3 regions of the Vibrio sp. KUL70 genome follow, and region 2 is predicted to be linked to each of the others. Evidence: riboswitches for the same ligand, from Rfam matches in the RefSeq annotation. Region 2 holds a riboswitch; each other region holds the start of a gene.

Evidence for each region. A riboswitch is a leader RNA that binds a small molecule or an ion and turns the genes downstream of it on or off. The one in region 2 is predicted to bind thiamine pyrophosphate.
Region 1: it holds a riboswitch for thiamine pyrophosphate, as region 2 does, so the genes downstream of both, thiC (phosphomethylpyrimidine synthase ThiC) here and thiD (bifunctional hydroxymethylpyrimidine kinase/phosphomethylpyrimidine kinase) in region 2, are expected to answer to the same signal.
Region 3: it holds a riboswitch for thiamine pyrophosphate, as region 2 does, so the genes downstream of both, thiB (thiamine ABC transporter substrate binding subunit) here and thiD (bifunctional hydroxymethylpyrimidine kinase/phosphomethylpyrimidine kinase) in region 2, are expected to answer to the same signal.

Annotation. Positions count from the first base shown of each region.
Region 1 is NZ_AP045834.1:3,035,800-3,043,322, forward strand. It holds gene AC6I7V_RS13665 (HesA/MoeB/ThiF family protein) at 1-267, opposite strand, end outside; gene AC6I7V_RS13670 (thiamine phosphate synthase) at 257-1,639, opposite strand; gene thiC (phosphomethylpyrimidine synthase ThiC) at 1,639-3,579, opposite strand; TPP riboswitch at 3,738-3,836, opposite strand; gene crcB (fluoride efflux transporter CrcB) at 3,903-4,286, opposite strand; gene AC6I7V_RS13685 (multicopper oxidase domain-containing protein) at 4,396-5,778, opposite strand; tRNA gene AC6I7V_RS13690 (tRNA-Trp) at 6,131-6,207, opposite strand; tRNA gene AC6I7V_RS13695 (tRNA-Asp) at 6,266-6,342, opposite strand; rRNA gene rrf (5S ribosomal RNA) at 6,388-6,503, opposite strand; rRNA gene AC6I7V_RS13705 (23S ribosomal RNA) at 6,621-7,523, opposite strand, start outside.
Region 2 is NZ_AP045835.1:1,061,860-1,069,382, forward strand. It holds gene AC6I7V_RS18740 (MFS transporter) at 1-249, opposite strand, end outside; gene AC6I7V_RS18745 (ABC transporter substrate-binding protein) at 341-2,029, shown strand; TPP riboswitch at 2,258-2,369, shown strand; gene thiD (bifunctional hydroxymethylpyrimidine kinase/phosphomethylpyrimidine kinase) at 2,473-3,333, shown strand; gene AC6I7V_RS18755 (ABC transporter ATP-binding protein) at 3,323-4,102, shown strand; gene AC6I7V_RS18760 (ABC transporter permease) at 4,155-4,898, shown strand; gene AC6I7V_RS18765 (ABC transporter substrate-binding protein) at 4,960-5,892, shown strand; gene tenA (thiaminase II) at 5,901-6,587, shown strand; gene AC6I7V_RS18775 (methyl-accepting chemotaxis protein) at 6,711-7,523, opposite strand, start outside.
Region 3 is NZ_AP045834.1:2,719,582-2,727,104, reverse strand. It holds gene fbp (class 1 fructose-bisphosphatase) at 1-370, opposite strand, end outside; gene mpl (UDP-N-acetylmuramate:L-alanyl-gamma-D-glutamyl-meso-diaminopimelate ligase) at 639-1,997, shown strand; gene AC6I7V_RS12170 (flavin prenyltransferase UbiX) at 2,037-2,660, shown strand; TPP riboswitch at 2,704-2,823, shown strand; gene thiB (thiamine ABC transporter substrate binding subunit) at 2,876-3,868, shown strand; gene thiP (thiamine/thiamine pyrophosphate ABC transporter permease ThiP) at 3,939-5,537, shown strand; gene thiQ (thiamine ABC transporter ATP-binding protein) at 5,537-6,241, shown strand; gene yjgA (ribosome biogenesis factor YjgA) at 6,344-6,871, opposite strand; gene pmbA (metalloprotease PmbA) at 6,990-7,523, shown strand, end outside.

The sequences.
Region 1 (7,523 bases), on a different replicon from region 2:
TGCCGTTGCACTGGTCTTAGGCGTGCCTAGGTCTTGTTCACAATATATGACTTGCCTTTGTAAGTTACTGCTCTCAACAATGTCATCATCCACAATCACAAGTTTGCCGATACCCGCAGCTGCCAAATACAAACAAGCGGCACTGCCTAAACCGCCACAACCGACAACTAAAACATGAGATTGACCAAGCTGTGCCTGTCCATCCTCACCAATTTCCGGTAATGACACCTGACGTTGATAACGCAGGAACTCTCTATCATTCAGCACAGGCAACCCTCGGTTCACTTTGATTGTTGTTAGTGGACATTTCCTGCGTCGAACCCATTAGGTTGGCAAAGAAGTTGATCACCGACTGTGGGTCATTTGATAAAGTAATTGCGCGTACAACCGCAAGGCTCGATACCCCACACTCCCACACTTGGTCAGCATTGCTCTGATCGATGCCACCAATTGCTACTGTTGGAAAACCCAATTGTTGCTTAGTGCTCCCTCCAAAGGCGCCGTATGGAATGGTATCAATAAGCTTCTGATATAGAGCTAAACGAACCAAACCTTGTGGCTTAGAAGGCATCTCTTTAGTCGTCGTTGGAAATATATGACCTAAAGCGATGTAGCTCGGATGAATCTGCACGATTCGTAGCAATTCGTAGTAGCCATGTGTTGATAAACCAAGGCGAACCCCGGCTGAGCTTAACTGAGCAAGGTTTGATTGTTCGATATCCTCTTGGCCAAGGTGAACACCATAAGCACCATGCTTAATTGCTAGTTGCCAATAATCATTGATGAAGACTTGCGCATCGTATTGACGCCCCAATTCGATCGCTTTTTTCACTTGTTGCTCGAGATCTGCTTGTTGTGGGTTCTTAATCCGAAGCTGAATGGTATTGACACCCATAGGTAAGAGACGTTCAATCCACGATACATCATCAACAACCGGATACAGACCTAGGCTAGGCTTGGTCAGTGTGGCAAAACTAACGCTTTCGCCTTGAGCAGACCAGCCAACTTGAATACCTAAACGTTCATCTTCAAGAACAGGGGTTGGAAAAGCACTAAACTCAAATGCCCATACCTTAACAACATGATTTGAAGATATTGTACGAGTATCAAAAGCCGATGTTTCACGTGAAACATCCTCTGTCGGAGACATCATCGCGCGCGCTAGAGTTAACGCATCCTCGATCGGAAAGTCGAGTATCGATAGAGTCACGAACCAAGCCAAATGCAATTCTGGAGACACGTGCATGGCTAGGTGTGGAGGAACCGAAAGTGCTCTAACTTCATTATTTATAGGGTGACGCCAGATATCTAATTGACTGGAATTTTGAGCATCTCTCGAGTCTCTATCTGGAATACCAATGAATATGTCGGTTGACTCCTGATGACGACACTCTCTAACACTTAGCCTAGAATGATAGTAAAGCTTGTAATCTGAGACGTTAGAAGTCTCAACATTAGAGACAATGTCAGTTGAAAAGCTAGTAGTGTGTTGGTCATGAATGAGCTGTATCGATTGAGTTGGGCTCACACCCAACTCAACATTTTCGATACTAAAACCCTGCTCTTTCGCCAACAACAAACACTGCTGAACTAAGCCAGTTAGCTCAATCAATGATGACGGAATAAGGATTTTATTCATTAATCGGCGACCTCTGCAGTAGTAGCTGGATGATAGAGCTCAGACCCTGTTTCACGAAACTCTTGCGATTTTTGACGCATACCCTCTAATGGATCATCCAGCATCTTGATCGATATCGCTTGGTCAGCTGCAACCTGCTCTGTATCTTTGGCGTATTCGCGTACCTCTTGCGAGATCTTCATCGAACAGAATTTAGGTCCGCACATAGAGCAGAAATGGGCAACCTTGCCTGACTCTTGTGGCAAGGTTTCATCATGAAAAGCGCGCGCCGTTTCAGGATCAAGTGATAGATTGAATTGGTCTTCCCAACGGAACTCAAAGCGCGCTTTTGACAAAGCGTTATCACGTACTTGTGCACCGGGGTGGCCTTTGGCTAGGTCACCAGCATGAGCGGCAAGCTTGTAGGTAATCAGACCGGTTTTAACGTCTTCTTTGTTTGGTAAGCCTAAATGCTCTTTTGGTGTTACATAACAGAGCATGGCACATCCGTACCAACCAATCATGGCCGCTCCGATGCCTGAAGTTATATGGTCATATCCCGGTGCAATATCCGTCGTCAGTGGACCAAGAGTATAAAACGGCGCTTCATGGCAATGTTCAAGCTGCTCGTCCATGTTCTCTTTGATCATATGCATAGGCACATGACCAGGGCCTTCAATAATGACCTGAACATCGTATTCCCAAGCAATTTTAGTTAACTCGCCTAGCGTGCGAAGTTCGGCAAATTGCGCTTCATCATTAGCATCAGCAACAGAGCCTGGACGCAAGCCATCACCTAACGATAGAGCAACATCGTACTTAGCACAGATCTCACAGATCTCTCTGAAGTTTGTGTATAGAAAGCTTTCTTGATGATGAGCCAAGCACCACTTAGCGATAATTGAACCACCACGCGAGACGATACCGGTTACACGTTTCGCAGTCATAGGTACATAACGAAGTAGTAAGCCGGCATGAATCGTAAAGTAGTCAACACCCTGCTCAGCCTGTTCAATCAAAGTATCACGCATCACTTCCCAGTTTAGGTTCTCAGCAACACCATTAACCTTTTCTAGAGCTTGATACATAGGAACCGTACCAATCGGCACTGGGCTATTACGCAGTATCCATTCGCGCGTCTCATGAATGTTTCGCCCAGTAGAGAGATCCATCACGGTATCGCCACCCCAACGAGTTGCCCATACTAGCTTCTCAACCTCTTCCTCAATAGAAGATGACACGGAAGAGTTGCCGATGTTTGCATTAACCTTTACCAGGAAGTTTCGACCAATGATCATTGGTTCAGATTCTGGGTGGTTGATATTGGAAGGGATAATTGCGCGACCTTCAGCGACCTCTCTGCGAACAAATTCAGGAGTAATGTCTTTAGGCAGGTTAGCCCCAAAGCTTTGACCTGGATGTTGCTGAGTTAATACTTCATCACGGTACTGAGCCCTTCCCATGTTCTCTCGCAGAGCGATATATTCCATTTCTGGGGTAATGATTCCTTTACGAGCATAATGCATTTGAGTAACACATTGGCCATCTTTAGCACGTCGAATACGTGGTAGATTGCCGTAACGAAGCTCATCTAAGGTTTCATCTTCTAGGCGCTCTTTGGTGTAAACCGAGCTCACGTCATCGAGTAGTTCGGTATCGGCTCGCTCTTCAATCCAGCCCTCTCTCAGCTTCGGTAAGCCGTTATAAAGATCGATCTCATGCTCTGGGTCGGTGTACACACCCGAAGTGTCATAAACGCGAATAGGCTCATTCGGCTCAAAGATCGGCGCTTCTTTGGTGCCACCTATTAGGCTATCGGCTAAAGAGATTTCGCGCATAGGGACACGAATATCGGCACGAGAGCCTTCAACGTAAACCTTGGTTGAATTTGGGTACGGTTGTACCGAGAGAGTTTCAATAAACTGTTTTGCTTCCAGTCTCGCTTGCTTGCGATTCGACATAGCATTTTTCCTTGCTTCGTTATTCTAGATAATAAATTCGGATAAAAATGCTTGGCGGAAAGATGCGACAAGAGGGGCTGAACATAGGTATACCCAAATTGGGCAAAAGCGGCCTAATGTTTAGCTTGATGATAGGTCTGCTAGAGAGAATTCCAGCAAGGATATCTTCTCTTGTTCCCTTCGCAGGTATTAACCTGATCAGGTTCAACGGATCCCGAATGAACGGTCTCAGCCTTATGGCACTCCGACAAGTGAATTTAGTATATAAAATCGGCTTGGTTAAACCAAGCCGACCTGTGTGATTTTGATACGAATTTAGAGAACTAACTCTTAATTAGCAACTGAAAGCCAATCCAAGCTGCAGAAATACTCAATACCACATTTAGTAGCACATTAAGCCCCATCTTGAAAAAAGCGCCCTGTTGCATCAACAACACGTTATCCATAGAGAAGGTGGAGAATGTCGTTAATGCACCTAGAAAGCCTAACCCAATAATCTGACGCCATGGTTCGGTTGCTACCATCTCATTTTCGAATGCAGCGATCAGTAGGCCCATAATAAATGAACCGACGACATTCACTGTCAGAGTGCCGTACGGAAAGCCACGCCCCAATAGCACCACACACAACTCAGAAATTAAATAACGAGAACATGCACCAAATGCACCGCCGATAGCGATAAACCCCAAAATTGAAAACTGACCCATAATTCCCCCACATAAGACTTAAGGATATTCTAGCCTCACTCAATTTTTTTTCGAGAAAATTTGTGAATAAATTCCTTGGACACATTTCAACATCAAAACGTTACAGCTGTCACTTTACTTCAATGTAACCCATTAAACCTGTCTTCATATGTTCAATAACATGACAGTGATACATCCAGCGCCCCGGGTTATCAGCAACGAAAGCAGCCTTAGCACTCCCATTCTTACCAAGCAGAACAGTGTCAGTATGGAATGGCTCTCCGACTTTCTTACCATCTAGCTCTAGTACGGTAAAGGTATGGCCATGAATATGGATCGGGTGGTGATACTGAGTCACGTTCTTGAGATCGAAAATGTATGTCTTTCCAAGCTCTAACGTCGCAAGTGGCTCAGGGATATTACCCTTACTCATCCCTTCCCATGCGCGCTTGTTCGTCAGCCAGAATTTAGGCATCGACTTGCCATCTTTTCCTGCCGGACTGATCGCCCCCTCCCACTCAAACAAAAAATCGATTTCAGTAGCATTATCGAGATCTAGATTAGGAACCGGGTTGAGTGGTAAAGAAGGTAATACCTGCTCGGATGGCAAGTTCGAGTCCACGACTTCTAATGAACATAATGAAAATGGAAAACGTCCTTTCATCTGCAAGACATTTATAGTGGTACCTTTAGTCGGAGCCACAAATCCAATATCCACTCGCATGCCCGGACCAACCTTATGTTTCGTCAGTCGATAAGGCGCCTTTACAGGGTTGCCATCAATAGCAATAACCCAAGCCTCCACACCCTCGACCGCAATAGGATAAGTAATAGTATTGTCGACATTAGCGATTCGCAGGCGTGTTGTCGCGTTTTGCTTAATCAGGTATTTCGGCTCATGAACACCATTCACACTACTCCATTCCCCAGGGGTACCCATACGAGCACTCATTCTTGGAATCATCAGATCCTTCCACTGTCCTTGCTTATCAAGATGCCAATGTTTAAGCATCAGGGGTAACTCTTCATCAAAAGCAACGGGCTGAGACTCTTCAACAATGATCAGCCCTACTAACCCCATTCCTAGCTGTTTAACACTATTCATATGTGGGTGATACCAGAAGGTACCCGCATCTGGTGGAGTAAACTCATAAATAAAGGTCTCTCCAGGCATGATTGGAGGCTGACTTAGGAAAGGTACACCATCCATTTCAATCGGGATTCTTAAGCCATGCCAGTGGATTGTGGTTGGCTCTGCGAGCTTATTGGTGAAGCGGATAACAACCTTCTCACCTTGACGGCAGCGAATGGTAGGTGCTGGTATTTGCCCATCAAAGCCAAGTACTTTAGTCGTGTATCCAGGCACGAGCTCAGCTGTTGCAGGCTCTGCCGTTAGGTCGTATACATATCGCCCTTTTGCATCGACAGATTGAGTAACACTACAAGCAGGTAAGATTGATAACGCTGATATAGCAATAGAAGATTTAATAAACTGACGACGAGAAATATCCATGCTGTTCTACTCTAAAATTAACCTGTGCAAAATGTAACAGATTATTAATAACAATTCTCATTACGAAGTTAATTTTGAGTCTTGCACCCACTACCATCAGTATTCACAAACAGCGCTAAAAAATTGAAGACAAGACCGTACGACCCACTATTCTGAAATGGCGTGATTTACGCCATAGACGAAAAAAGGCTCTAGTCTTTCGACTAGAGCCTTGGATATGGCAGGGGTGGAGAGATTCGGCTGGGCTGGCACTCCAGCTCCCAACACGCGCGATTTTGGTAGTGGCAGAATCCGCTGCTCTTTTCTTCCGCCAAAGAAAAAGGCTCCAGTCTTTCGACTAGAGCCTTGGATATGGCAGGGGTGGAGAGATTCGAACTCCCAACACGCGGATTTGGAATCCGCTGCTCTGCCAATTGGAGCTACACCCCTAAAATTTCAATACTGTAGATTCGAAAAAACCTCGCACTGGGCGAGGCTCTCGAATAAGTGGCGGAGTGGACGGGACTCGAACCCGCGACCCCCGGCGTGACAGGCCGGTATTCTAACCAACTGAACTACCACTCCGCAGTGGACTACTTGTCGTCGCTGACAAGTCGTTCATAATTTAAAGCCTGGCGATGTCCTACTCTCACATGGGGAAGCCCCACACTACCATCGGCGCTATTGCGTTTCACTTCTGAGTTCGGCATGGAATCAGGTGGGTCCACAACGCTATGGTCGCCAAGCAAATTCTTTCTTCTCTGATTTTCTTTCAGAAAAGTAATCTGGAAAGCTGTTTCTGTTCTCTCAAACTCATTCAAGCGTTTGTATCTTTGAGTCCATCAAAACCCCTTGGGTGTTGTATGGTTAAGCCTCACGGGCAATTAGTACAGGTTAGCTCAACGCCTCACAGCGCTTACACACCCTGCCTATCAACGTTCTAGTCTTGAACAACCCTTTAGGACACTTAAAGTGCCAGGGAAGACTCATCTCAGGGCTCGCTTCCCGCTTAGATGCTTTCAGCGGTTATCGATTCCGAACTTAGCTACCGGGCAATGCCATTGGCATGACAACCCGAACACCAGAGGTTCGTCCACTCCGGTCCTCTCGTACTAGGAGCAGCCCCCTTCAATCTTCCAACGCCCACGGCAGATAGGGACCGAACTGTCTCACGACGTTCTAAACCCAGCTCGCGTACCACTTTAAATGGCGAACAGCCATACCCTTGGGACCGACTTCAGCCCCAGGATGTGATGAGCCGACATCGAGGTGCCAAACACCGCCGTCGATATGAACTCTTGGGCGGTATCAGCCTGTTATCCCCGGAGTACCTTTTATCCGTTGAGCGATGGCCCTTCCATTCAGAACCACCGGATCACTATGACCTGCTTTCGCACCTGCTCGAATTGTCATTCTCGCAGTCAAGCGGGCTTATGCCATTGCACTAACCTCACGATGTCCAACCGTGATTAGCCCACCTTCGTGCTCCTCCGTTACTCTTTGGGAGGAGACCGCCCCAGTCAAACTACCCACCAGGCACTGTCCGTAATCCCGATTCAGGGACCAACGTTAGAACATCAACACTACAAGGGTGGTATTTCAAGGACGACTCCACCACATCTAGCGACGCGGTTTCAAAGTCTCCCACCTATCCTACACATGTAGGGTCAATGTTCAGTGCCAAGCTGTAGTAAAGGTTCACGGGGTCTTTCCGTCTAGCCGCGGGTACACTGCATCTTCACAGCGATTTCAATTTCACTGAGTCT
Region 2 (7,523 bases):
CGACCACTGCTTTTTATCACTGCGATCAACCCACACGCCAATAAATAGAGCCAGCAATAGATTGGGCAGAAACTCCATGGCTCTCATCCAACCCATCCACTCAGAGGACTGGGTCAATTCATACACTAACAACGGTAATGCAAGTGTGTAGATTTGGCTTGCAAAGCTAACAAACAGAGCACTGCTAAATAGTGTAACGAAGGTTCTATTCTTCCAGATAGAGCCATGAGACTCAGCTAACGTATTCATCTAAATATCCTTTTTATTTTTTGTAACACGGCTATTATTTGAAAATAAAAGATGAAGAAAAATAGAAATATAATTTTAGGATTTCACCTTTATGCGCTATTGGTTAGCTTTGGTATTTTTGCGAGATTTTGGATTTGAGATAGGTCGATGGACACCGATTTCATTGGATGACATTACGAAAGCGTTGAACTGCACACGTCGTAACGCTCAGTTGGTCATCAAAAGGCTGGTGGAAGAGTCGATCATCGATTGGAAATCGGGTGTTGGCAGAGGTAATTTGCCTCAACTTCTCCTTAAAGAGTCGGTACACACCACATTAATCGAACAGGCTAAGTTTTGGATGAATGAGGGAAAAGCTGATCAGGCGTTGAACCTAATAAGAAGTAAAGATCGTGATCAGTTTATTGCCGAGTTTGTGAGTCAATACCAACAGCAAGATAGCAATCGAGACATCCTCATGATCCCTTTTTATCGAGCGACCCACAGCTTGATCCCTTGTGAAATATCTAGACGTACTGAACGGCACATTGCTGACTACCTCTATGCGAACCTGTTGCGCTTCAATAGAGATACAAGCCAGTTGGAGGGGGATCTCGCACAAACTTGGGTGCATACAGGTGATACGCTGAAGGTTCGACTGCGTAAATCACTTAAGTTCTGGGACGGCTCTGCACTTACCGCATATGATGTGAAGAAAGCTTATGAGTCGATCATCTCGTCAAACTCGGTGAGTCGAGGTCTGTTCTTACTCATTGATGAGTTTTCTGTGGTCGACGAGCACAACTTACGAATCCGCTCTAAGCGTTTGTCTCACTATCTGCCAAGGTTGATGGCGCATGGCGCGTTATCCGTTTCCAAATTGAACAGCGACGGCTCGATAGTCGGAAGTGGAGCGTTTCGATTGGCAGAGCAAACCGATTATCGAACGCTACTGACTGCGTCTCCTCATTATCATGGCTATCGACCTTGGCTAGATGGCGTAGAAATCTGGAACATGGGCTTATCTGCAAATGATTTTCAAATGCATTGCGATATTGTGCATGGCAGCTCTGCCCCGGATATTGCTGATGAATTCACACAGGTACAACAGTGGGAAGAGGGCTGTATCTACGCTTGTTTAAACAGTGCAAACAACGCATGGATGACGTTGGCAAAGCATCGTCGATACATCCAACAGTTGCTGCAATTCTTGCCGATGAATGGTGTGAGAGACACTATGATTTATCGACGAGCCTCAGGAATGACAAGCCTTGAACCCTTAAAACTTGGTAAAGCAGTGGACTTGTCTTTCGCGAATCAGGTACCGCTTGAGGTGTTAACTTATCAGCTGCCTGGGCATATTGAAGCGGCTGAAAACATCACTGAGCTGCTGTGTCAGTATGGTTTAAACTCAAACCTCACCGTACTGCCATACCCTGAATTTGACCAACTCGAGCGACAATCGAGAGCGGATATTATTGTTTCTGGTGAGGTGTTTGGTGAACATAAAGAGAGTTCCTGGCTCGGATGGTTGTTGTGCACTAACACCGTGACGGCGACTCTGAATAAGCAATCAAAGACTTGGTTCGAACAGCAAGTCTTTGATAATTTGGCTCAATCTGATGAAAGTAAGCGTGTACAAGGTTATCAGCGAATTGAGCGCGAATTGATTCGAAAAGCGATCTATATTCCTCTTTTTCAATGCGCGCAAGATATGAGAATCTCTCATAAGGTGAATGCGATGGATCTTCTTACTAATGGCTGGATCGACTTCAATCAGGTTGTTTTTGAAGGCCGTTAAAGGAGAACAAATCTAGAGTAGATAAAGTCGTTTGCCGTTATTGGCGAGGTAGAAACCGAATTGAGGCGCACAACGACGAGCTCGAAGTGTTGATTAAAGATAAGAGATAAAAAGTGAACAACGCAAAATACCTGACGAATTTGCGCACAAAAACGATTTCGTTCACGCTTTAGTAAATAATAATCTGCAAAATGATTACCTCACTCTCAAGAGTGCTGTTAGTATGGACGCAAATAGTCGGGGGGCAATTACACCATGTTGTATTTGCTGAGATCGAATTTCGAGACCCGTTGAACCTGATTCAGTTAGTACTGGCGTAGGGAACTATTGATACTAAAACCTATGCGGTACCGACTTTCATTCCATCGATCCTTCGATCTCTGGTGCCTGCCATCTCGGTTTTAGTTCAGTTCTCCTGCGTCTTTTAGATGGTAGGAGCGACCATGACACAGCATTCCAGCACCCAAATCGACACTCAGTCCATTTCTTCAAGCACTCCAATTGTGTTAACCATTGCGGGTTCAGACAGTGGCGGCGGCGCGGGTATTCAAGCCGATATCAAAGCCATGTCTGCGACCGGTAGTTTTGCATGTTCAGTGATCACTGCAATCACGTCGCAAAATACACAAGGTGTTTCCGCCATCTTTCCGATTCCATTAGATCATGTTGCAAGCCAGCTTGATGCAGTATTCAGTGACCTGAACGTCGTTGCGGTCAAAGTCGGCATGTTGGCAGATTCAAACATCATCAAGGTTGTAGCGGATAAGATTAAGCAGTATCAACCCAAACATCTGGTTATTGACCCAGTAATGGTTGCGACCAGTGGCGACTTGTTGCTTGAGCAGTCAGCCATCAGTACCTTGAAAGAAACGCTTATTCCACTTGCCGACATCATTACACCTAACTTGCCGGAAGGTGCTGCATTGACTGGGAAACCTGTTCCTGAAAGCGAAGCCGACATGCAAGATATGGTTGAAGAACTTCGCGCGTTGGGTGCGAAAGCAGTGCTGTTGAAAGGTGGCCACTTAGAGCAAGACGAAAACAGCAATGACCTAATGATTTTGCCAACAAGCACTGCTCTCATCAGCGCAAAACGCTTCCCAACCAAGAACACTCACGGAACGGGATGCACGCTTTCTTCTGCTATCGCCTCTTACCTTGCGCAAGGGAATGAGCTGACTCAATCCGTTGAGCTTGGTAAGCGCTATATCTCGGAAGCGATTGCCCACGCAGATCAGTTAAATGTCGGTCAAGGGCACGGACCTGTGAATCACTTCTACGCAGGTCATGCTGATGTCCGCTAAATCTTTTGGCGTTGAGATCACCAGCGCCAGCATTCGTTATCTCGATAACCAACAGTCGACGTTACAAGGCCTGAGCTTATCGATTCCTGCATCTCAATGGACCGTGTTATTGGGCAGAAGTGGCTGCGGGAAAACCACCATTTTACGTTATCTCGCTGGTCTATTGGGTGAGAACATTGAGTGGCAAGGTGTTGTGAAGACGAGTGATGGTCAATCACTAGAGGGCAAAGTTGCCTACATGGCACAGCAAGATCTGCTGCTGCCTTGGTTATCGGTGATTGATAACGTATGTCTAAGCCAGCGCTTTGCTGGGAAAGACACTCAAAGCTTGGAAGGTGCTTCGAGCGATGCAGACAACCACGAAAGAGCTTTGTCTTTGCTGAAATCGGTTGGGCTTGCTGATTACGCTCACGCTATGCCACAACAACTGTCTGGTGGCATGCGTCAACGTGTTGCATTAGCGCGAACGCTTATGCAAGACAAACCTATCGTATTGATGGATGAGCCTTTCTCCGCGTTAGATGCGGTAACAAGGCACAAACTGCAAACCTTAGCGGCTCACTTGCTGCAAGATAAAACCGTGGTCTTGATTACTCATGACCCACAAGAAGCGGTGCGCTTGGCACACAACCTTTACATGCTGCAAGGCTCACCCGCATCTGCTCAATCACTGCAAGTTCCGACAACATTGCCCCCAAGAACCATAGATGGTCAGTGCGCGAGCATTCAGCAGAAAATATTAGAGCAGTTGGAGCAAGACTATGCATAGTTCCCAAGCGCTAACCAAGCCTCAATCGGTATTGAACCATAAGGATCGCTCTATGAGCCCGTTACTGCGTGTCGTGATAAGCACCGCAATTATTCTGGGTTTGTGGCAGTTGGTGGTTGTGGTGTTTGAAATGCCGAGCTTTATTTTGCCAGCTCCGATGGAAGTGTTTAACAAGCTGCTTGAACGCTATGACGTGTTGTTGAAGCACACATGGGTGACCGCCCAAGAGATCCTGCTGGGGCTGCTACTTGGCTTATCGATGGGATTGTTCTTCGCACTGCAAATGTTGTTATTCGAACCGCTTAAGCGTTGGTTGCTGCCTATTCTTATCGCAAGTCAGGCTGTTCCTGTCTTTGCAATTGCGCCGGTACTGATGCTGTGGCTTGGCTACGGTATCGCTTCGAAGGTTGTGATGGCGGCGATCATTATTTTCTTCCCAGTGACTACGTGCTGCTACGACGGTTTACGCAATACCCCACGTGGTTATCTCGATCTGGCTCAAACTATGGGCGCCACCAAATGGCAAAGGTTACGTCATATTCAGCTGCCAGCGGCACTGCCGACTTTGGCATCAGGTGTGCGTGTGGCTGTAGTGATTGCACCAATTGGTGCGGTTGTCGGTGAGTGGGTGGGTTCAAGTGAAGGGCTTGGTTACCTGATGCTACAAGCTAACGCACGAATGATTATTGATGAGATGTTTGCTGCGCTATTTATCTTAGCTGTGCTCTCTATCTCACTCTACTTTGTCACAGACAAATTACTAAAAAAGGCGATCCCTTGGGAAAGCCACAACTAAACAAAATCTATAAAAATAGAAAGTTCAAAAGGAAAGGTTAATCGTGAAAAACAGTAAATTTATGAGCGCAGCTGCTCTAATGGCTTCGTTGGTTTCAGGTCATGTTATGGCAGATGAAACTAAAGTAACGCTAATGCTAGATTGGTTTGTAAACCCGAACCATGGGCCTATCGTGATTGCTCATGAACGTGGTTACTTTGAAGAGCAGGGCTTAGAAGTTGAAATTCAAGAGCCAGCAGACCCAAGCACCCCAGCCAAACTGGTTGCCGCAGGGCGCGTTGATCTTGCCGTTACATACCAGCCGAGCCTAACGATGGATGTGGCAGCAGGTCTTCCATTAGTGCGAGCCTCTACGCTTATCGCAACACCACTGAACACGCTAATGGTTCTGGACAATGGCAAGAATGATTCACTGGCCGATCTTAAAGGTAAGAAGATTGGTATTGCTATTGCGGGTAACGAAGAAGCGACGATCGGCACTATGCTAGCGCAGGAAAACGTTGCGTTTACCGACGTTCAAACCATCAATGTGGGTTGGGCACTCTCTTCTTCTCTGGCATCAGGCAAAGTAGATGCGATTTGGGGCGGCCTTCGCAACTTCGAAACCAACCAACTGGCTCTGGAAGGCTACAAAGCAAAAGCCTTCTTCCCAGAAGAGCACGGTGTACCTGCTTACGACGAGCTGATCTTTGTTGCTAACGCGAACAAACGTGATGAAGCGGCGATCAAAGCGTTCAACAAAGCGCTAGAGCAAGCGACGACCTACATCGTGAACCACCCAACCGAATCTTGGAAACAGTTTGTAGCTTACTCGCCAGACACTCTTAACAACGAGCTGAACCAGCGTGCATGGAACGACACTCTAACGCGTTTTGCACTTCGCCCATCGGCCGTCGATCTTAAGCGTTACGATGATTACGCACAGTTTATGTACGACAAAGGCATCATCAAATCATTGCCAAAAGCGGCTGACTACGTACCGACGTTTGAATAAGGAGCATTATGAAATATCAAGATTTAATCACAGCTTGTCAGCAAGATTGGCAGGACTATACCGAACATGAGTTTGTGCAAACGCTGGCTCAAGGTACTCTGCCTCAGCCGTGTTTTCTTCACTACTTGAAGCAAGATTTTCTATTCCTAAAACAGTATGCCCGTGCTTATGCGTTAGCGATTTACAAAGCCAATACGCTGGCGGATATGCGTCGTGCATTGCCAAGTGTGCATGCACTGCTGGATTCTGAAATTGGTCATCACGTGACTTACTGCGAGCAGTGGGGGCTGACTGAATCGGACTTAGAAAATGAGCCGGAAGACTTTGGGACTGTCGCGTATACACGCTATGTGCTGGATGCCGGTATGACGGGCGATTTGGTTGATCTCTACGCAGCACTGGCACCATGCTCTATTGGTTATGCAGTGATTGGCAAAGCACTGCTGGAAGACCCTAAAACAGTCTTGGAAGGTAATCCATACCGCAGCTGGATTGAGTTATACGGTGGCGAAGAGTTCCAAAGTGGCGTAGCGGCAGGAGCTGAGTATTTCGACCAGCTATTGGCGGAAATTGATATCAATAGCCAACGTGGACAGAACTTGATTCACATCTTTAAAACGGCGACACGCATGGAAGTGGCGTTTTGGCAGCAAGGACTTGATGCAAGCGATGCTGACTGCTTGTCTAAAGCTTGATTACTTTGCTTACAGTTTAACTGATTAAAAGAACTCTGAAGCCAAAAACAATAACCCCGAGTCTTATCAACTCGGGGTTCTTTTTATTGGTATAGATTCAACTGGCCGTGATTAAGGAACAAGCTAGGCGCTTTTAAAGCGGTCAACTTGGCTCTTAAGGTGATGTGCGACCTCAGTAAGATCGCTCGCCGCTTCCGAAATTTTAGCCACAGATTCTTGGTTACTCTGGGCGATGGTATTCGCGCCTTGAGCATTGTCACCTAGAGAGCGAGTTAGGCTATCTTGCTCATCGACCGAAGCTGCAATCTGGCTATTTGCTTGGTTAAGGTCTTGAATATGTTGGTTAATCACATGCAAGTTTTGAGAGGCCTGCTGCGCCTGCGTCGAAGCTTGAGATACTGTGCCATGGCTCTCTTTGATCGACTCGAGAGCGTCTTTAGCGCCGCGCTGCAATGAGGTGATCAAATCATTGATCTGGCTAGCAGACTCTTGAGTACGTTTCGCTAGAGTACGTACTTCATCTGCAACCACGGCAAAGCCACGACCTTGTTCACCAGCTCGCGCAGCCTCAATCGCAGCATTCAGTGCGAGCAGGTTTGTTTGCTCGGTTACGCCCTGAATCACCTCTAAAATTGCGCCAATGTTCATCGACTCAGCATGCAGGTCGCTCACTTTCTGGCTGCTCAGCTGCATCTGCTCGTCAGCTTGACCAATCTCTTGCAGGGTTTTGTCTACTTCTGTTAAACCCATCGCAACGTTTGAAGTCGCTTGGCTTGCTACTTCAGAGGCGTGATTAGCGCTAGATGCGATTTCTGATGTGCTTGATGCGAGCTGAGACACAGCTGATGAGATGTTGATGATTTCGTCATTGAGTCGCGATGCGTTGTTTGAACCCGTTGTGGTCACGCTGTCGAGTGACTCTGACATTTCACCAAT
Region 3 (7,523 bases), on a different replicon from region 2:
CGATATTTGATGAACCATCTAGAGGGTCCATTAGCACTACGTATTTAGCGTTTTTGTTCAACTCTTTGTTGAAAGCTACCGCTTCGTCTTCCTCTTCGCTCGCTACACCACATACTTGGTCACGCGCTTCCAGAGCTGCTTTGAATTTGTCATTTGCGTACAGATCAAGCTTCTGTTGTGCTTCACCTTGTACGTTGTCGGTGCCGACAGCACCTGTAATGTCGACAAGACCCGCTTTATTGATTTCTCGGTTAACGATTTTCGCAGCAAGACGGATCGACGATAAAAGGGATGATAGATCACCACTTGCATGGGGAAAGTCACTTTGTTTCTCAACAATGAACTCACCAAGGGTGCGCATCTCAGACATGTTATTTCCTTAAACTTCTCTGAATAATTGGGGGATTCAAGCGCTATTGGGTTGCCTCTTGAGCGGGCATTATTCATCTAGTCGCTTACCCAGATTTTAAACTTAAGATCTTTTTAATGGTAATGAAGTAAGCGACACAGATCTCACTTAGAATGTCGACTGGATTTGTTTTGCATTGAGGCTCGCTTTTATTGGGCGATTCATGATAAGAAATGCACATAATCTTGATTAATAAAGCAGTCTTTTTGCCCGTTTTTGGAAGCGATATATGCATATTCATATCTTAGGAATTTGCGGCACCTTTATGGGTGGTGCAGCGGTATTAGCCCGTCAATTAGGTCACAAAGTGACAGGTTGTGATGCCAATGTTTACCCACCAATGAGCACACTATTAGAGTCACAAGGCATCGATATTATTGAAGGTTTTGACCCGAGCCAACTGGAGCCAAGACCCGATCTAGTGGTGATTGGCAACGCGATGAGTCGCGGTAATCCTTGTGTTGAATATGTACTAGATAACAACCTGAAATACACCTCGGGTCCACAGTGGTTACAAGAGTTCCTGCTGCATGACCGCTGGGTTCTGGCGGTTTCGGGCACTCATGGAAAAACCACAACAGCCAGTATGCTAGCGTGGATTTTAGAAGATTGTGGTTATGCGCCTGGATTCTTAGTTGGAGGGGTGTTGGGTAACTTTGGTATCTCTGCTCGACTGGGTGAAAGCATGTTCTTTGTGGTTGAGGCCGATGAGTACGACAGTGCTTTTTTTGATAAGCGTTCTAAGTTTGTTCATTACCACCCGAGAACCTTGGTAATGAACAATCTTGAGTTTGACCATGCGGATATTTTCGACGATCTGGAGGCGATTAAACGTCAATTCCATCACTTGATTCGTACTGTTCCTGGTAATGGGCGAATTTTTGCTCCTCAACAGGATCGTGCTCTTGAGGATGTATTGTCTCGCGGGTGTTGGAGTGAAACGGAATTTGCGGGTGAAGAGGCGGATTGGCGTGCTGAAAAGCGAGTCAAAGATGGCTCGCAGTTCAACGTGTTGTTCCAAGGTGAATGTGTCGGTCAGGTTGAATGGCCGTTGGTGGGGGATCACAACGTCAATAATGCTTTGATGGCGATCGCTGCCGCTAGACATGTCGGCGTGACTCCCGACCTGGCGTGTGAGTCTTTGGCCAAGTTTATCAATACCAAGCGTCGTTTAGAGCTAAAAGGGGAAGTGGCTGGAGTTACGGTATACGACGATTTTGCGCATCACCCAACGGCAATTGAACTTACTCTAGGTGGCCTACGTAATAAGGTAGGCAATAGTAAAATTATCGCCGTATTGGAGCCTCGCTCTGCTACGATGAAGCGAGGCGTGCATAAAGAAACCCTTGCCGATTCGTTGAAGCAAGCGGACCGCACTTTCTTGTTCCAACCAGATAACATCGATTGGTCGGTTCAAGAGGTCGCAGACGCTTGTCATCAGCCCGCTATTGTCAGTGACGATCTAGATTCTTTAGTCACGAGCATTATTGAGCAAGCGCAACCGGGTGACCAAATCTTAGTGATGAGCAATGGTGGTTTTGGTGGTATACATCAGAAATTGCTTGATGGATTGGCGGCCAAAGGTTAAATACACGCGTTCTAATCGATTTAAGAAGTACAAGAGATCATGACCAAACAGAGTAAAGCGATTACCCTCGCATTCACCGGCGCTTCTGGTGCCCCATACGGCTTGCGCTTATTAGAGTGCCTACTTGCCGCTGATTATCAGGTATACCTGTTAATATCGTCGGCTGCGAGAGTAGTGCTAGCGACCGAACATGATCTCAAGCTGCCTTCAGGCCCTGATGCGGCCAAAGCAGTGTTGGTCAAACACCTGAACTGCGATCCTGACCGTTTGGTGGTGTGCGGTAAAGACGATTGGTTCTCTCCTGTTGCTTCAGGCTCTGCCGCGCCTAAGCAGATGGTGGTTTGCCCATGTTCAGCAGGAAGCGTTGCATCTATAGCTCACGGTATGTCTGATAACTTGATTGAACGCGCTGCCGATGTCGTTATGAAAGAGCGCGGTCAGTTGTTGTTAGTGGTTCGAGAGACGCCATTCTCGACGCTACACTTGGAAAATATGCACAAACTCTCGACGATGGGAGTGACCATCATGCCAGCGGCTCCGGGTTTCTATCATCAGCCAAAATCGATCGATGACCTTGTCGATTTCATGGTAGCTCGCATTCTTGACCACCTAGGGATAGAGCAGGGTTTAGTACCAAGATGGGGCTACGATCAGCGTCATTAAGGCGAACTTTGTAGCTTATTGGTTAAAATACAATTACAATTCTGCTTACTCATCGGGGAGCTAACCATTCAAATAATGAATGGTGGCTGAGATCAAGTGTCAACTTGGGACCCGTAAACCTGAACCAGATAATGCTGGCGTAGGAATTGAGTTAGGCAGTACGTTTCCGTTGTCCTCCCTCAAGCCTGTGCCGCTCAGACCACGGAGAGCGTCCAGTGAAATTTGCATTAACCACTCTTGCTGTTACTACAGCGGCTTCTTTTTCCGCACTAGCGTCCGATAATACTCTTACGGTATATACTTATGATTCTTTCGCTGCAGACTGGGGCCCGCGTCCTGCTGTAGAGAAAGCATTTGAAGAGAAATGTGGCTGTGATGTGAACTTTGTTGCGCTGGAAGACGGAGTGTCAATTCTAAACCGCTTGCGTCTAGAGGGTGGCAATAGTAAAGCCGATGTGGTGCTTGGCCTTGATCAAAACCTAATGGCGGAAGCGAAGAAAACGGGTCTACTTTCCGAGCATAGTGTCGATACCTCTTCGGTAGTGCTACCTAATGGTTGGGATGACAGCACCTTTGTTCCTTATGACTTCGGTTACTTCTCATTTATCTACAACACAGAAAAGCTATCAAACCCACCTAAGAGCTTGAAAGAGTTGGTTGAACAGCGTGACGATCTCAAGGTGATTTACCAAGATCCGCGTACTTCAACGCCAGGCCAAGGTCTGATGCTGTGGATGAAGTCGGTTTATGGCGACGATGCAACTCAAGCGTGGAAGCAGCTTTCCAAGAAAACCGTTACTGTGACTAAAGGCTGGTCTGAAGCTTACTCTATGTTCCTTGAGGGTGAGTCAGATATGGTGCTCTCATACACGACTTCTCCGGCTTACCACATCATCGCTGAGAGTGACACGAAATATGCGTCTGCTGATTTTGCGGAAGGTCATTACACGCAAGTTGAAGTGGCCGCAAAAGTGAAAGGCAGCGATAATGAGAAGCTAGCTGATGAGTTCATGGCGTTCATTCTGAGTGACGAATTCCAATCAGCGATGCCGACCGGTAACTGGATGTATCCAGTGACGGATGTCGAGCTACCAAAAGGGTTTGAACAGCTGACGATGCCAAATAAATCCCTAAGCTTCACTTCTGAAGAAGTGGCTGAGAAGCGCAAGCCGTGGATTCGTGAGTGGCAAAACGCCCTGACTTTTTAATTAAGAGCCCGATGTTGGGCATTGAGCCTCTATTCCCATTAGAGGCTCAACATCGAGATAATCACTCTTTATGTTAAAGAATACACCTAAGGTGGGTATTTGGGTCGCGTTCACCATTACCGCCTTTGTGGTTTCATCAGTAGGGGCATTGCTAAGCAATGCCCCTTCTCTTGATATCAGCCAAGTATGGTCTGATCCATATTACTGGCACGTTACCAAATTCAGTTTTTATCAAGCAACGCTATCCATGTTATTGAGCGTTGTATTTGCGGTTCCTGTGGCACATGCCTTATCTCGCCGCCAATTCCCAGGTCGTTCCCTACTGCTAAGGCTGTTTGCTTCCACCTTGGTTCTGCCAGTATTGGTCGGCGTATTTGGTATTTTGGCCATCTATGGTAATAGTGGTTGGCTGGCGAAACTGCTTCAAGCTATTGATATGGACTTGCCATTTTCCATCTATGGATTGAATGGCATTTTGCTAGCGCATGTCTTTTTCAATCTGCCTTATGCAAGTCGATTGTTGTTACAAGCTTTAGATACGGTTCCGGTTGAGCAACACAAGTTATGTGCACACCTTGGAATGAGTCACTGGGATAAATTTAAGTGGGTTGAATGGCCGCGCCTTAAGCAGCAGCTGCCGCATGTGTGTGGTTTAGTCTTTATGCTCTGCTTTACCAGTTTTGCAACTGTGATGGCATTGGGCGGTGGTCCTAAGTCGACAACCATCGAGCTTGCGATCTATCAAGCGATTAAATTTGATTTTGATCTGCAAGCCGGTGCTCTGTTAGCGATATGGCAGATGCTACTCTGTGGCGTGTTGGCCGTGAGTATTCAACGCCTTTCTAAGCCTGTTTCTGTCAGCGTTGGTCAACTGTCTGAAGCGAAGTTTTTGGTTAAGGACACCTATAGCGCAAAAGCTTGGGACAGCTTTTGGATCATCGTAGCCTCATTACTGGTTTTACCGCCACTGTTGATGGTCATTGTGGGTGGCTTAAACAGTGAAGCGATGGCGGTGTTAACCAGTGAACCGTTTTGGCTAGCGCTATTTAACTCACTGAAAGTAGCGATTAGCGCGAGTGTGATTGCGCTTTTGGTTGGAGTGGCCATTTTGATGACCAGTCGAGCATGGCGCTTGCAAAACAAGTCATTTCGCGCCGATAAGATCGAATTGATAGGTACTATTATATTGGTGACCCCCGGCTTAGTGGTGAGTACCGGTATCTTCCTGCTGTTACGTTCGATAACCGATGTGTTTAGCTTAGCCTTTTTTGTTGTGATTGCCGTTAACAGCTTAATGGCGCTCCCGTATGTGATCAAAAACTTAGCTCAGCCGATGCTGCACGTTGCTCAGCAATATCAGTATTTGTGCGCGAGTTTAGGTATGAAAGGTTGGCACCGGTTTAAGCTGGTGGAGTGGCGAGCGCTGCGTAAACCTATGGCGCAAGCCTTCTCGATTAGTTTCATGTTGTCGATGGGGGACTTGAGTGCCATTGCACTGTTTGGCAGTGCCGATTTTAGAACTCTCCCTCTGTATCTATTCCAGTTACTAGGCAGTTATCAGATGGAGGCCGCTGCTGTGGTTTCAGTGAGCTTGCTGATGCTGAGCGTTGGCAGCTTCAGTTTAATTGAATTCTTATTTACTCGAACATCTAACCAGAGAGGTGCCTAATGTTAGTGATGCAAGATGTTGATTACCACTATCATCAGGAGCTGTTTCATTTTGATTTTATGGCTGAACAAGGTGATGTTGTTGCCTTGATGGGGCCGAGTGGTGCGGGTAAGTCGACCTTGCTGGCATTGATCGCGGGATTTATAGAACCGTCATCGGGCGCTATTTCGGTTTCAGGTCAATCGCTTGTTGGTTTGGATGCTTACCAGCGTCCACTTGCTATGTTATTTCAAGAGCACAATTTGTTTGCTCACCTTACGGTTAGAGAAAATATCGGCTTAGGGCTGCACCCAGGCCTTAAACTAACCAAAGCGCAACAACAGCAAGTACAACAAGCGGCAGAGCAAGTCGGTGTCGAACAGTATCTTGATCGATTACCGGAGCATCTTTCTGGTGGACAGCGTCAGCGTGTCGCATTAGCTCGGTGTTTTGTGCAGCCACACCCTATTTGGTTGTTAGACGAACCCTTCTCTGCGCTGGACCCTTTGTTGCGAGAAGAGATGTTAGCCTTGGTGAAACAACTAGCCGCGGAACGAAATGTTACGGTAATCATGGTGACTCACCATCTAGGAGATGCTCGCAGTATTGCCAATAAGTTTGCCTTTGTAGCTAAAGGACAAGTGCTGGTAGCGGAGGCGATAGATGCGCTCACAGCGCAACACCCACAGCCTGAATTGGCCTCTTTTGTCCGCGCCGGCGAGTAACCCTTCGTTTAAAATACTGGTGCTAAAATGCGGTTTGGTAGTAAATACGCAGATATGAAAAAGCCTAGCAGAAGCTAGGCTTTGTTGATCGCGTGATGAGTCTTATAGCTCGTCTTGTTTAAGTTCTTTTAGAACTTGGAAGATCTCGCGGTACGCTTTTGCCGGCTTACCCGCTTTTTTCTCTTTGTTTGCCTGACGCGCTAATTGACGTAGACGCTGACGGTCTGCTTCAGGGTGCGCTTCAACCACTTCAGAGATAGCTGTATCACCGTCTTCAACAATACGGTCGCGTAATTGCTCAAGCTTGTGCAGCTCAGCGGTTGCTTGAGAGTGTTTGTTACGAACTTTATCTAGAGCCGCTTGAATTGGCTCTGGATCTTCGTTGCGCATCACTTTACCGATGTACTGCAGTTGACGACGTTTCGCTTCATTTTTAAAGCGTTGTGCATCTTTAATCGCTTCCGCCAAATCTTCAGACAGAGGGAACTTCTCTAGTACAGAAGGCTTAAGCTCCACGAGTTCCTCGCCCAACTTTTGCAGCGCTTCCATGTCCTCTTTCATTTCCGTCTTACTTACCCAGATGATTTCTTCTTCTGGTTCCCACGGGGCTTTTTGGTTTTTGCGAGCCATCTTATTTGCCTATATCACTATCTCAATCGAATATATCCGCTATTTTAGCAAGAATCTTGGGGAGAAAGCGAAATTCTTGTTATCCTACGTAATATAGACCTTCAAAAATAGAATAGATATGGATGTAAAACAGCAAGTCGCTCAGCAACGTGTTGAGCTAGAAGCAGCAGTAGCAAAAGCGTTAGATATGGCTTCAGTCAGTGCCGATGCTGCAGAGGTGGCTATTACTAAATCAACAGGTTTGAGTGTCTCTACACGCATGTGTGAGGTTGAAAACGTTGAATTTAATAGTGATGGTGCCCTTGGTATTACTGTTTATCGCGGCCAACAAAAAGGCAGTGCATCTACATCTGATTTGAGCGAAAAGGCGATCGCCCAAACCGTGGCGGCGGCTTTAGATATCGCTCAATATACCTCTGAAGATCCTTATGCAGGGCCGGCTCCTAAAGAGTTCATGGTTAAAGAGATTCCAGACTTAGATCTGTTCCACCCTGATGAGCCAAACCCTGACTATGCGGCTGAAATCGCGATTGCGGCTGAGAAGCAAGCACTCGCGTACAGCGATAAGATCAAGCAAAGCGATGGTGCTAGCTACGATAGTCACTACGGCGTAAAGGTATATGGCAATAGCCACGGTCTGCTTGCAAGTTAT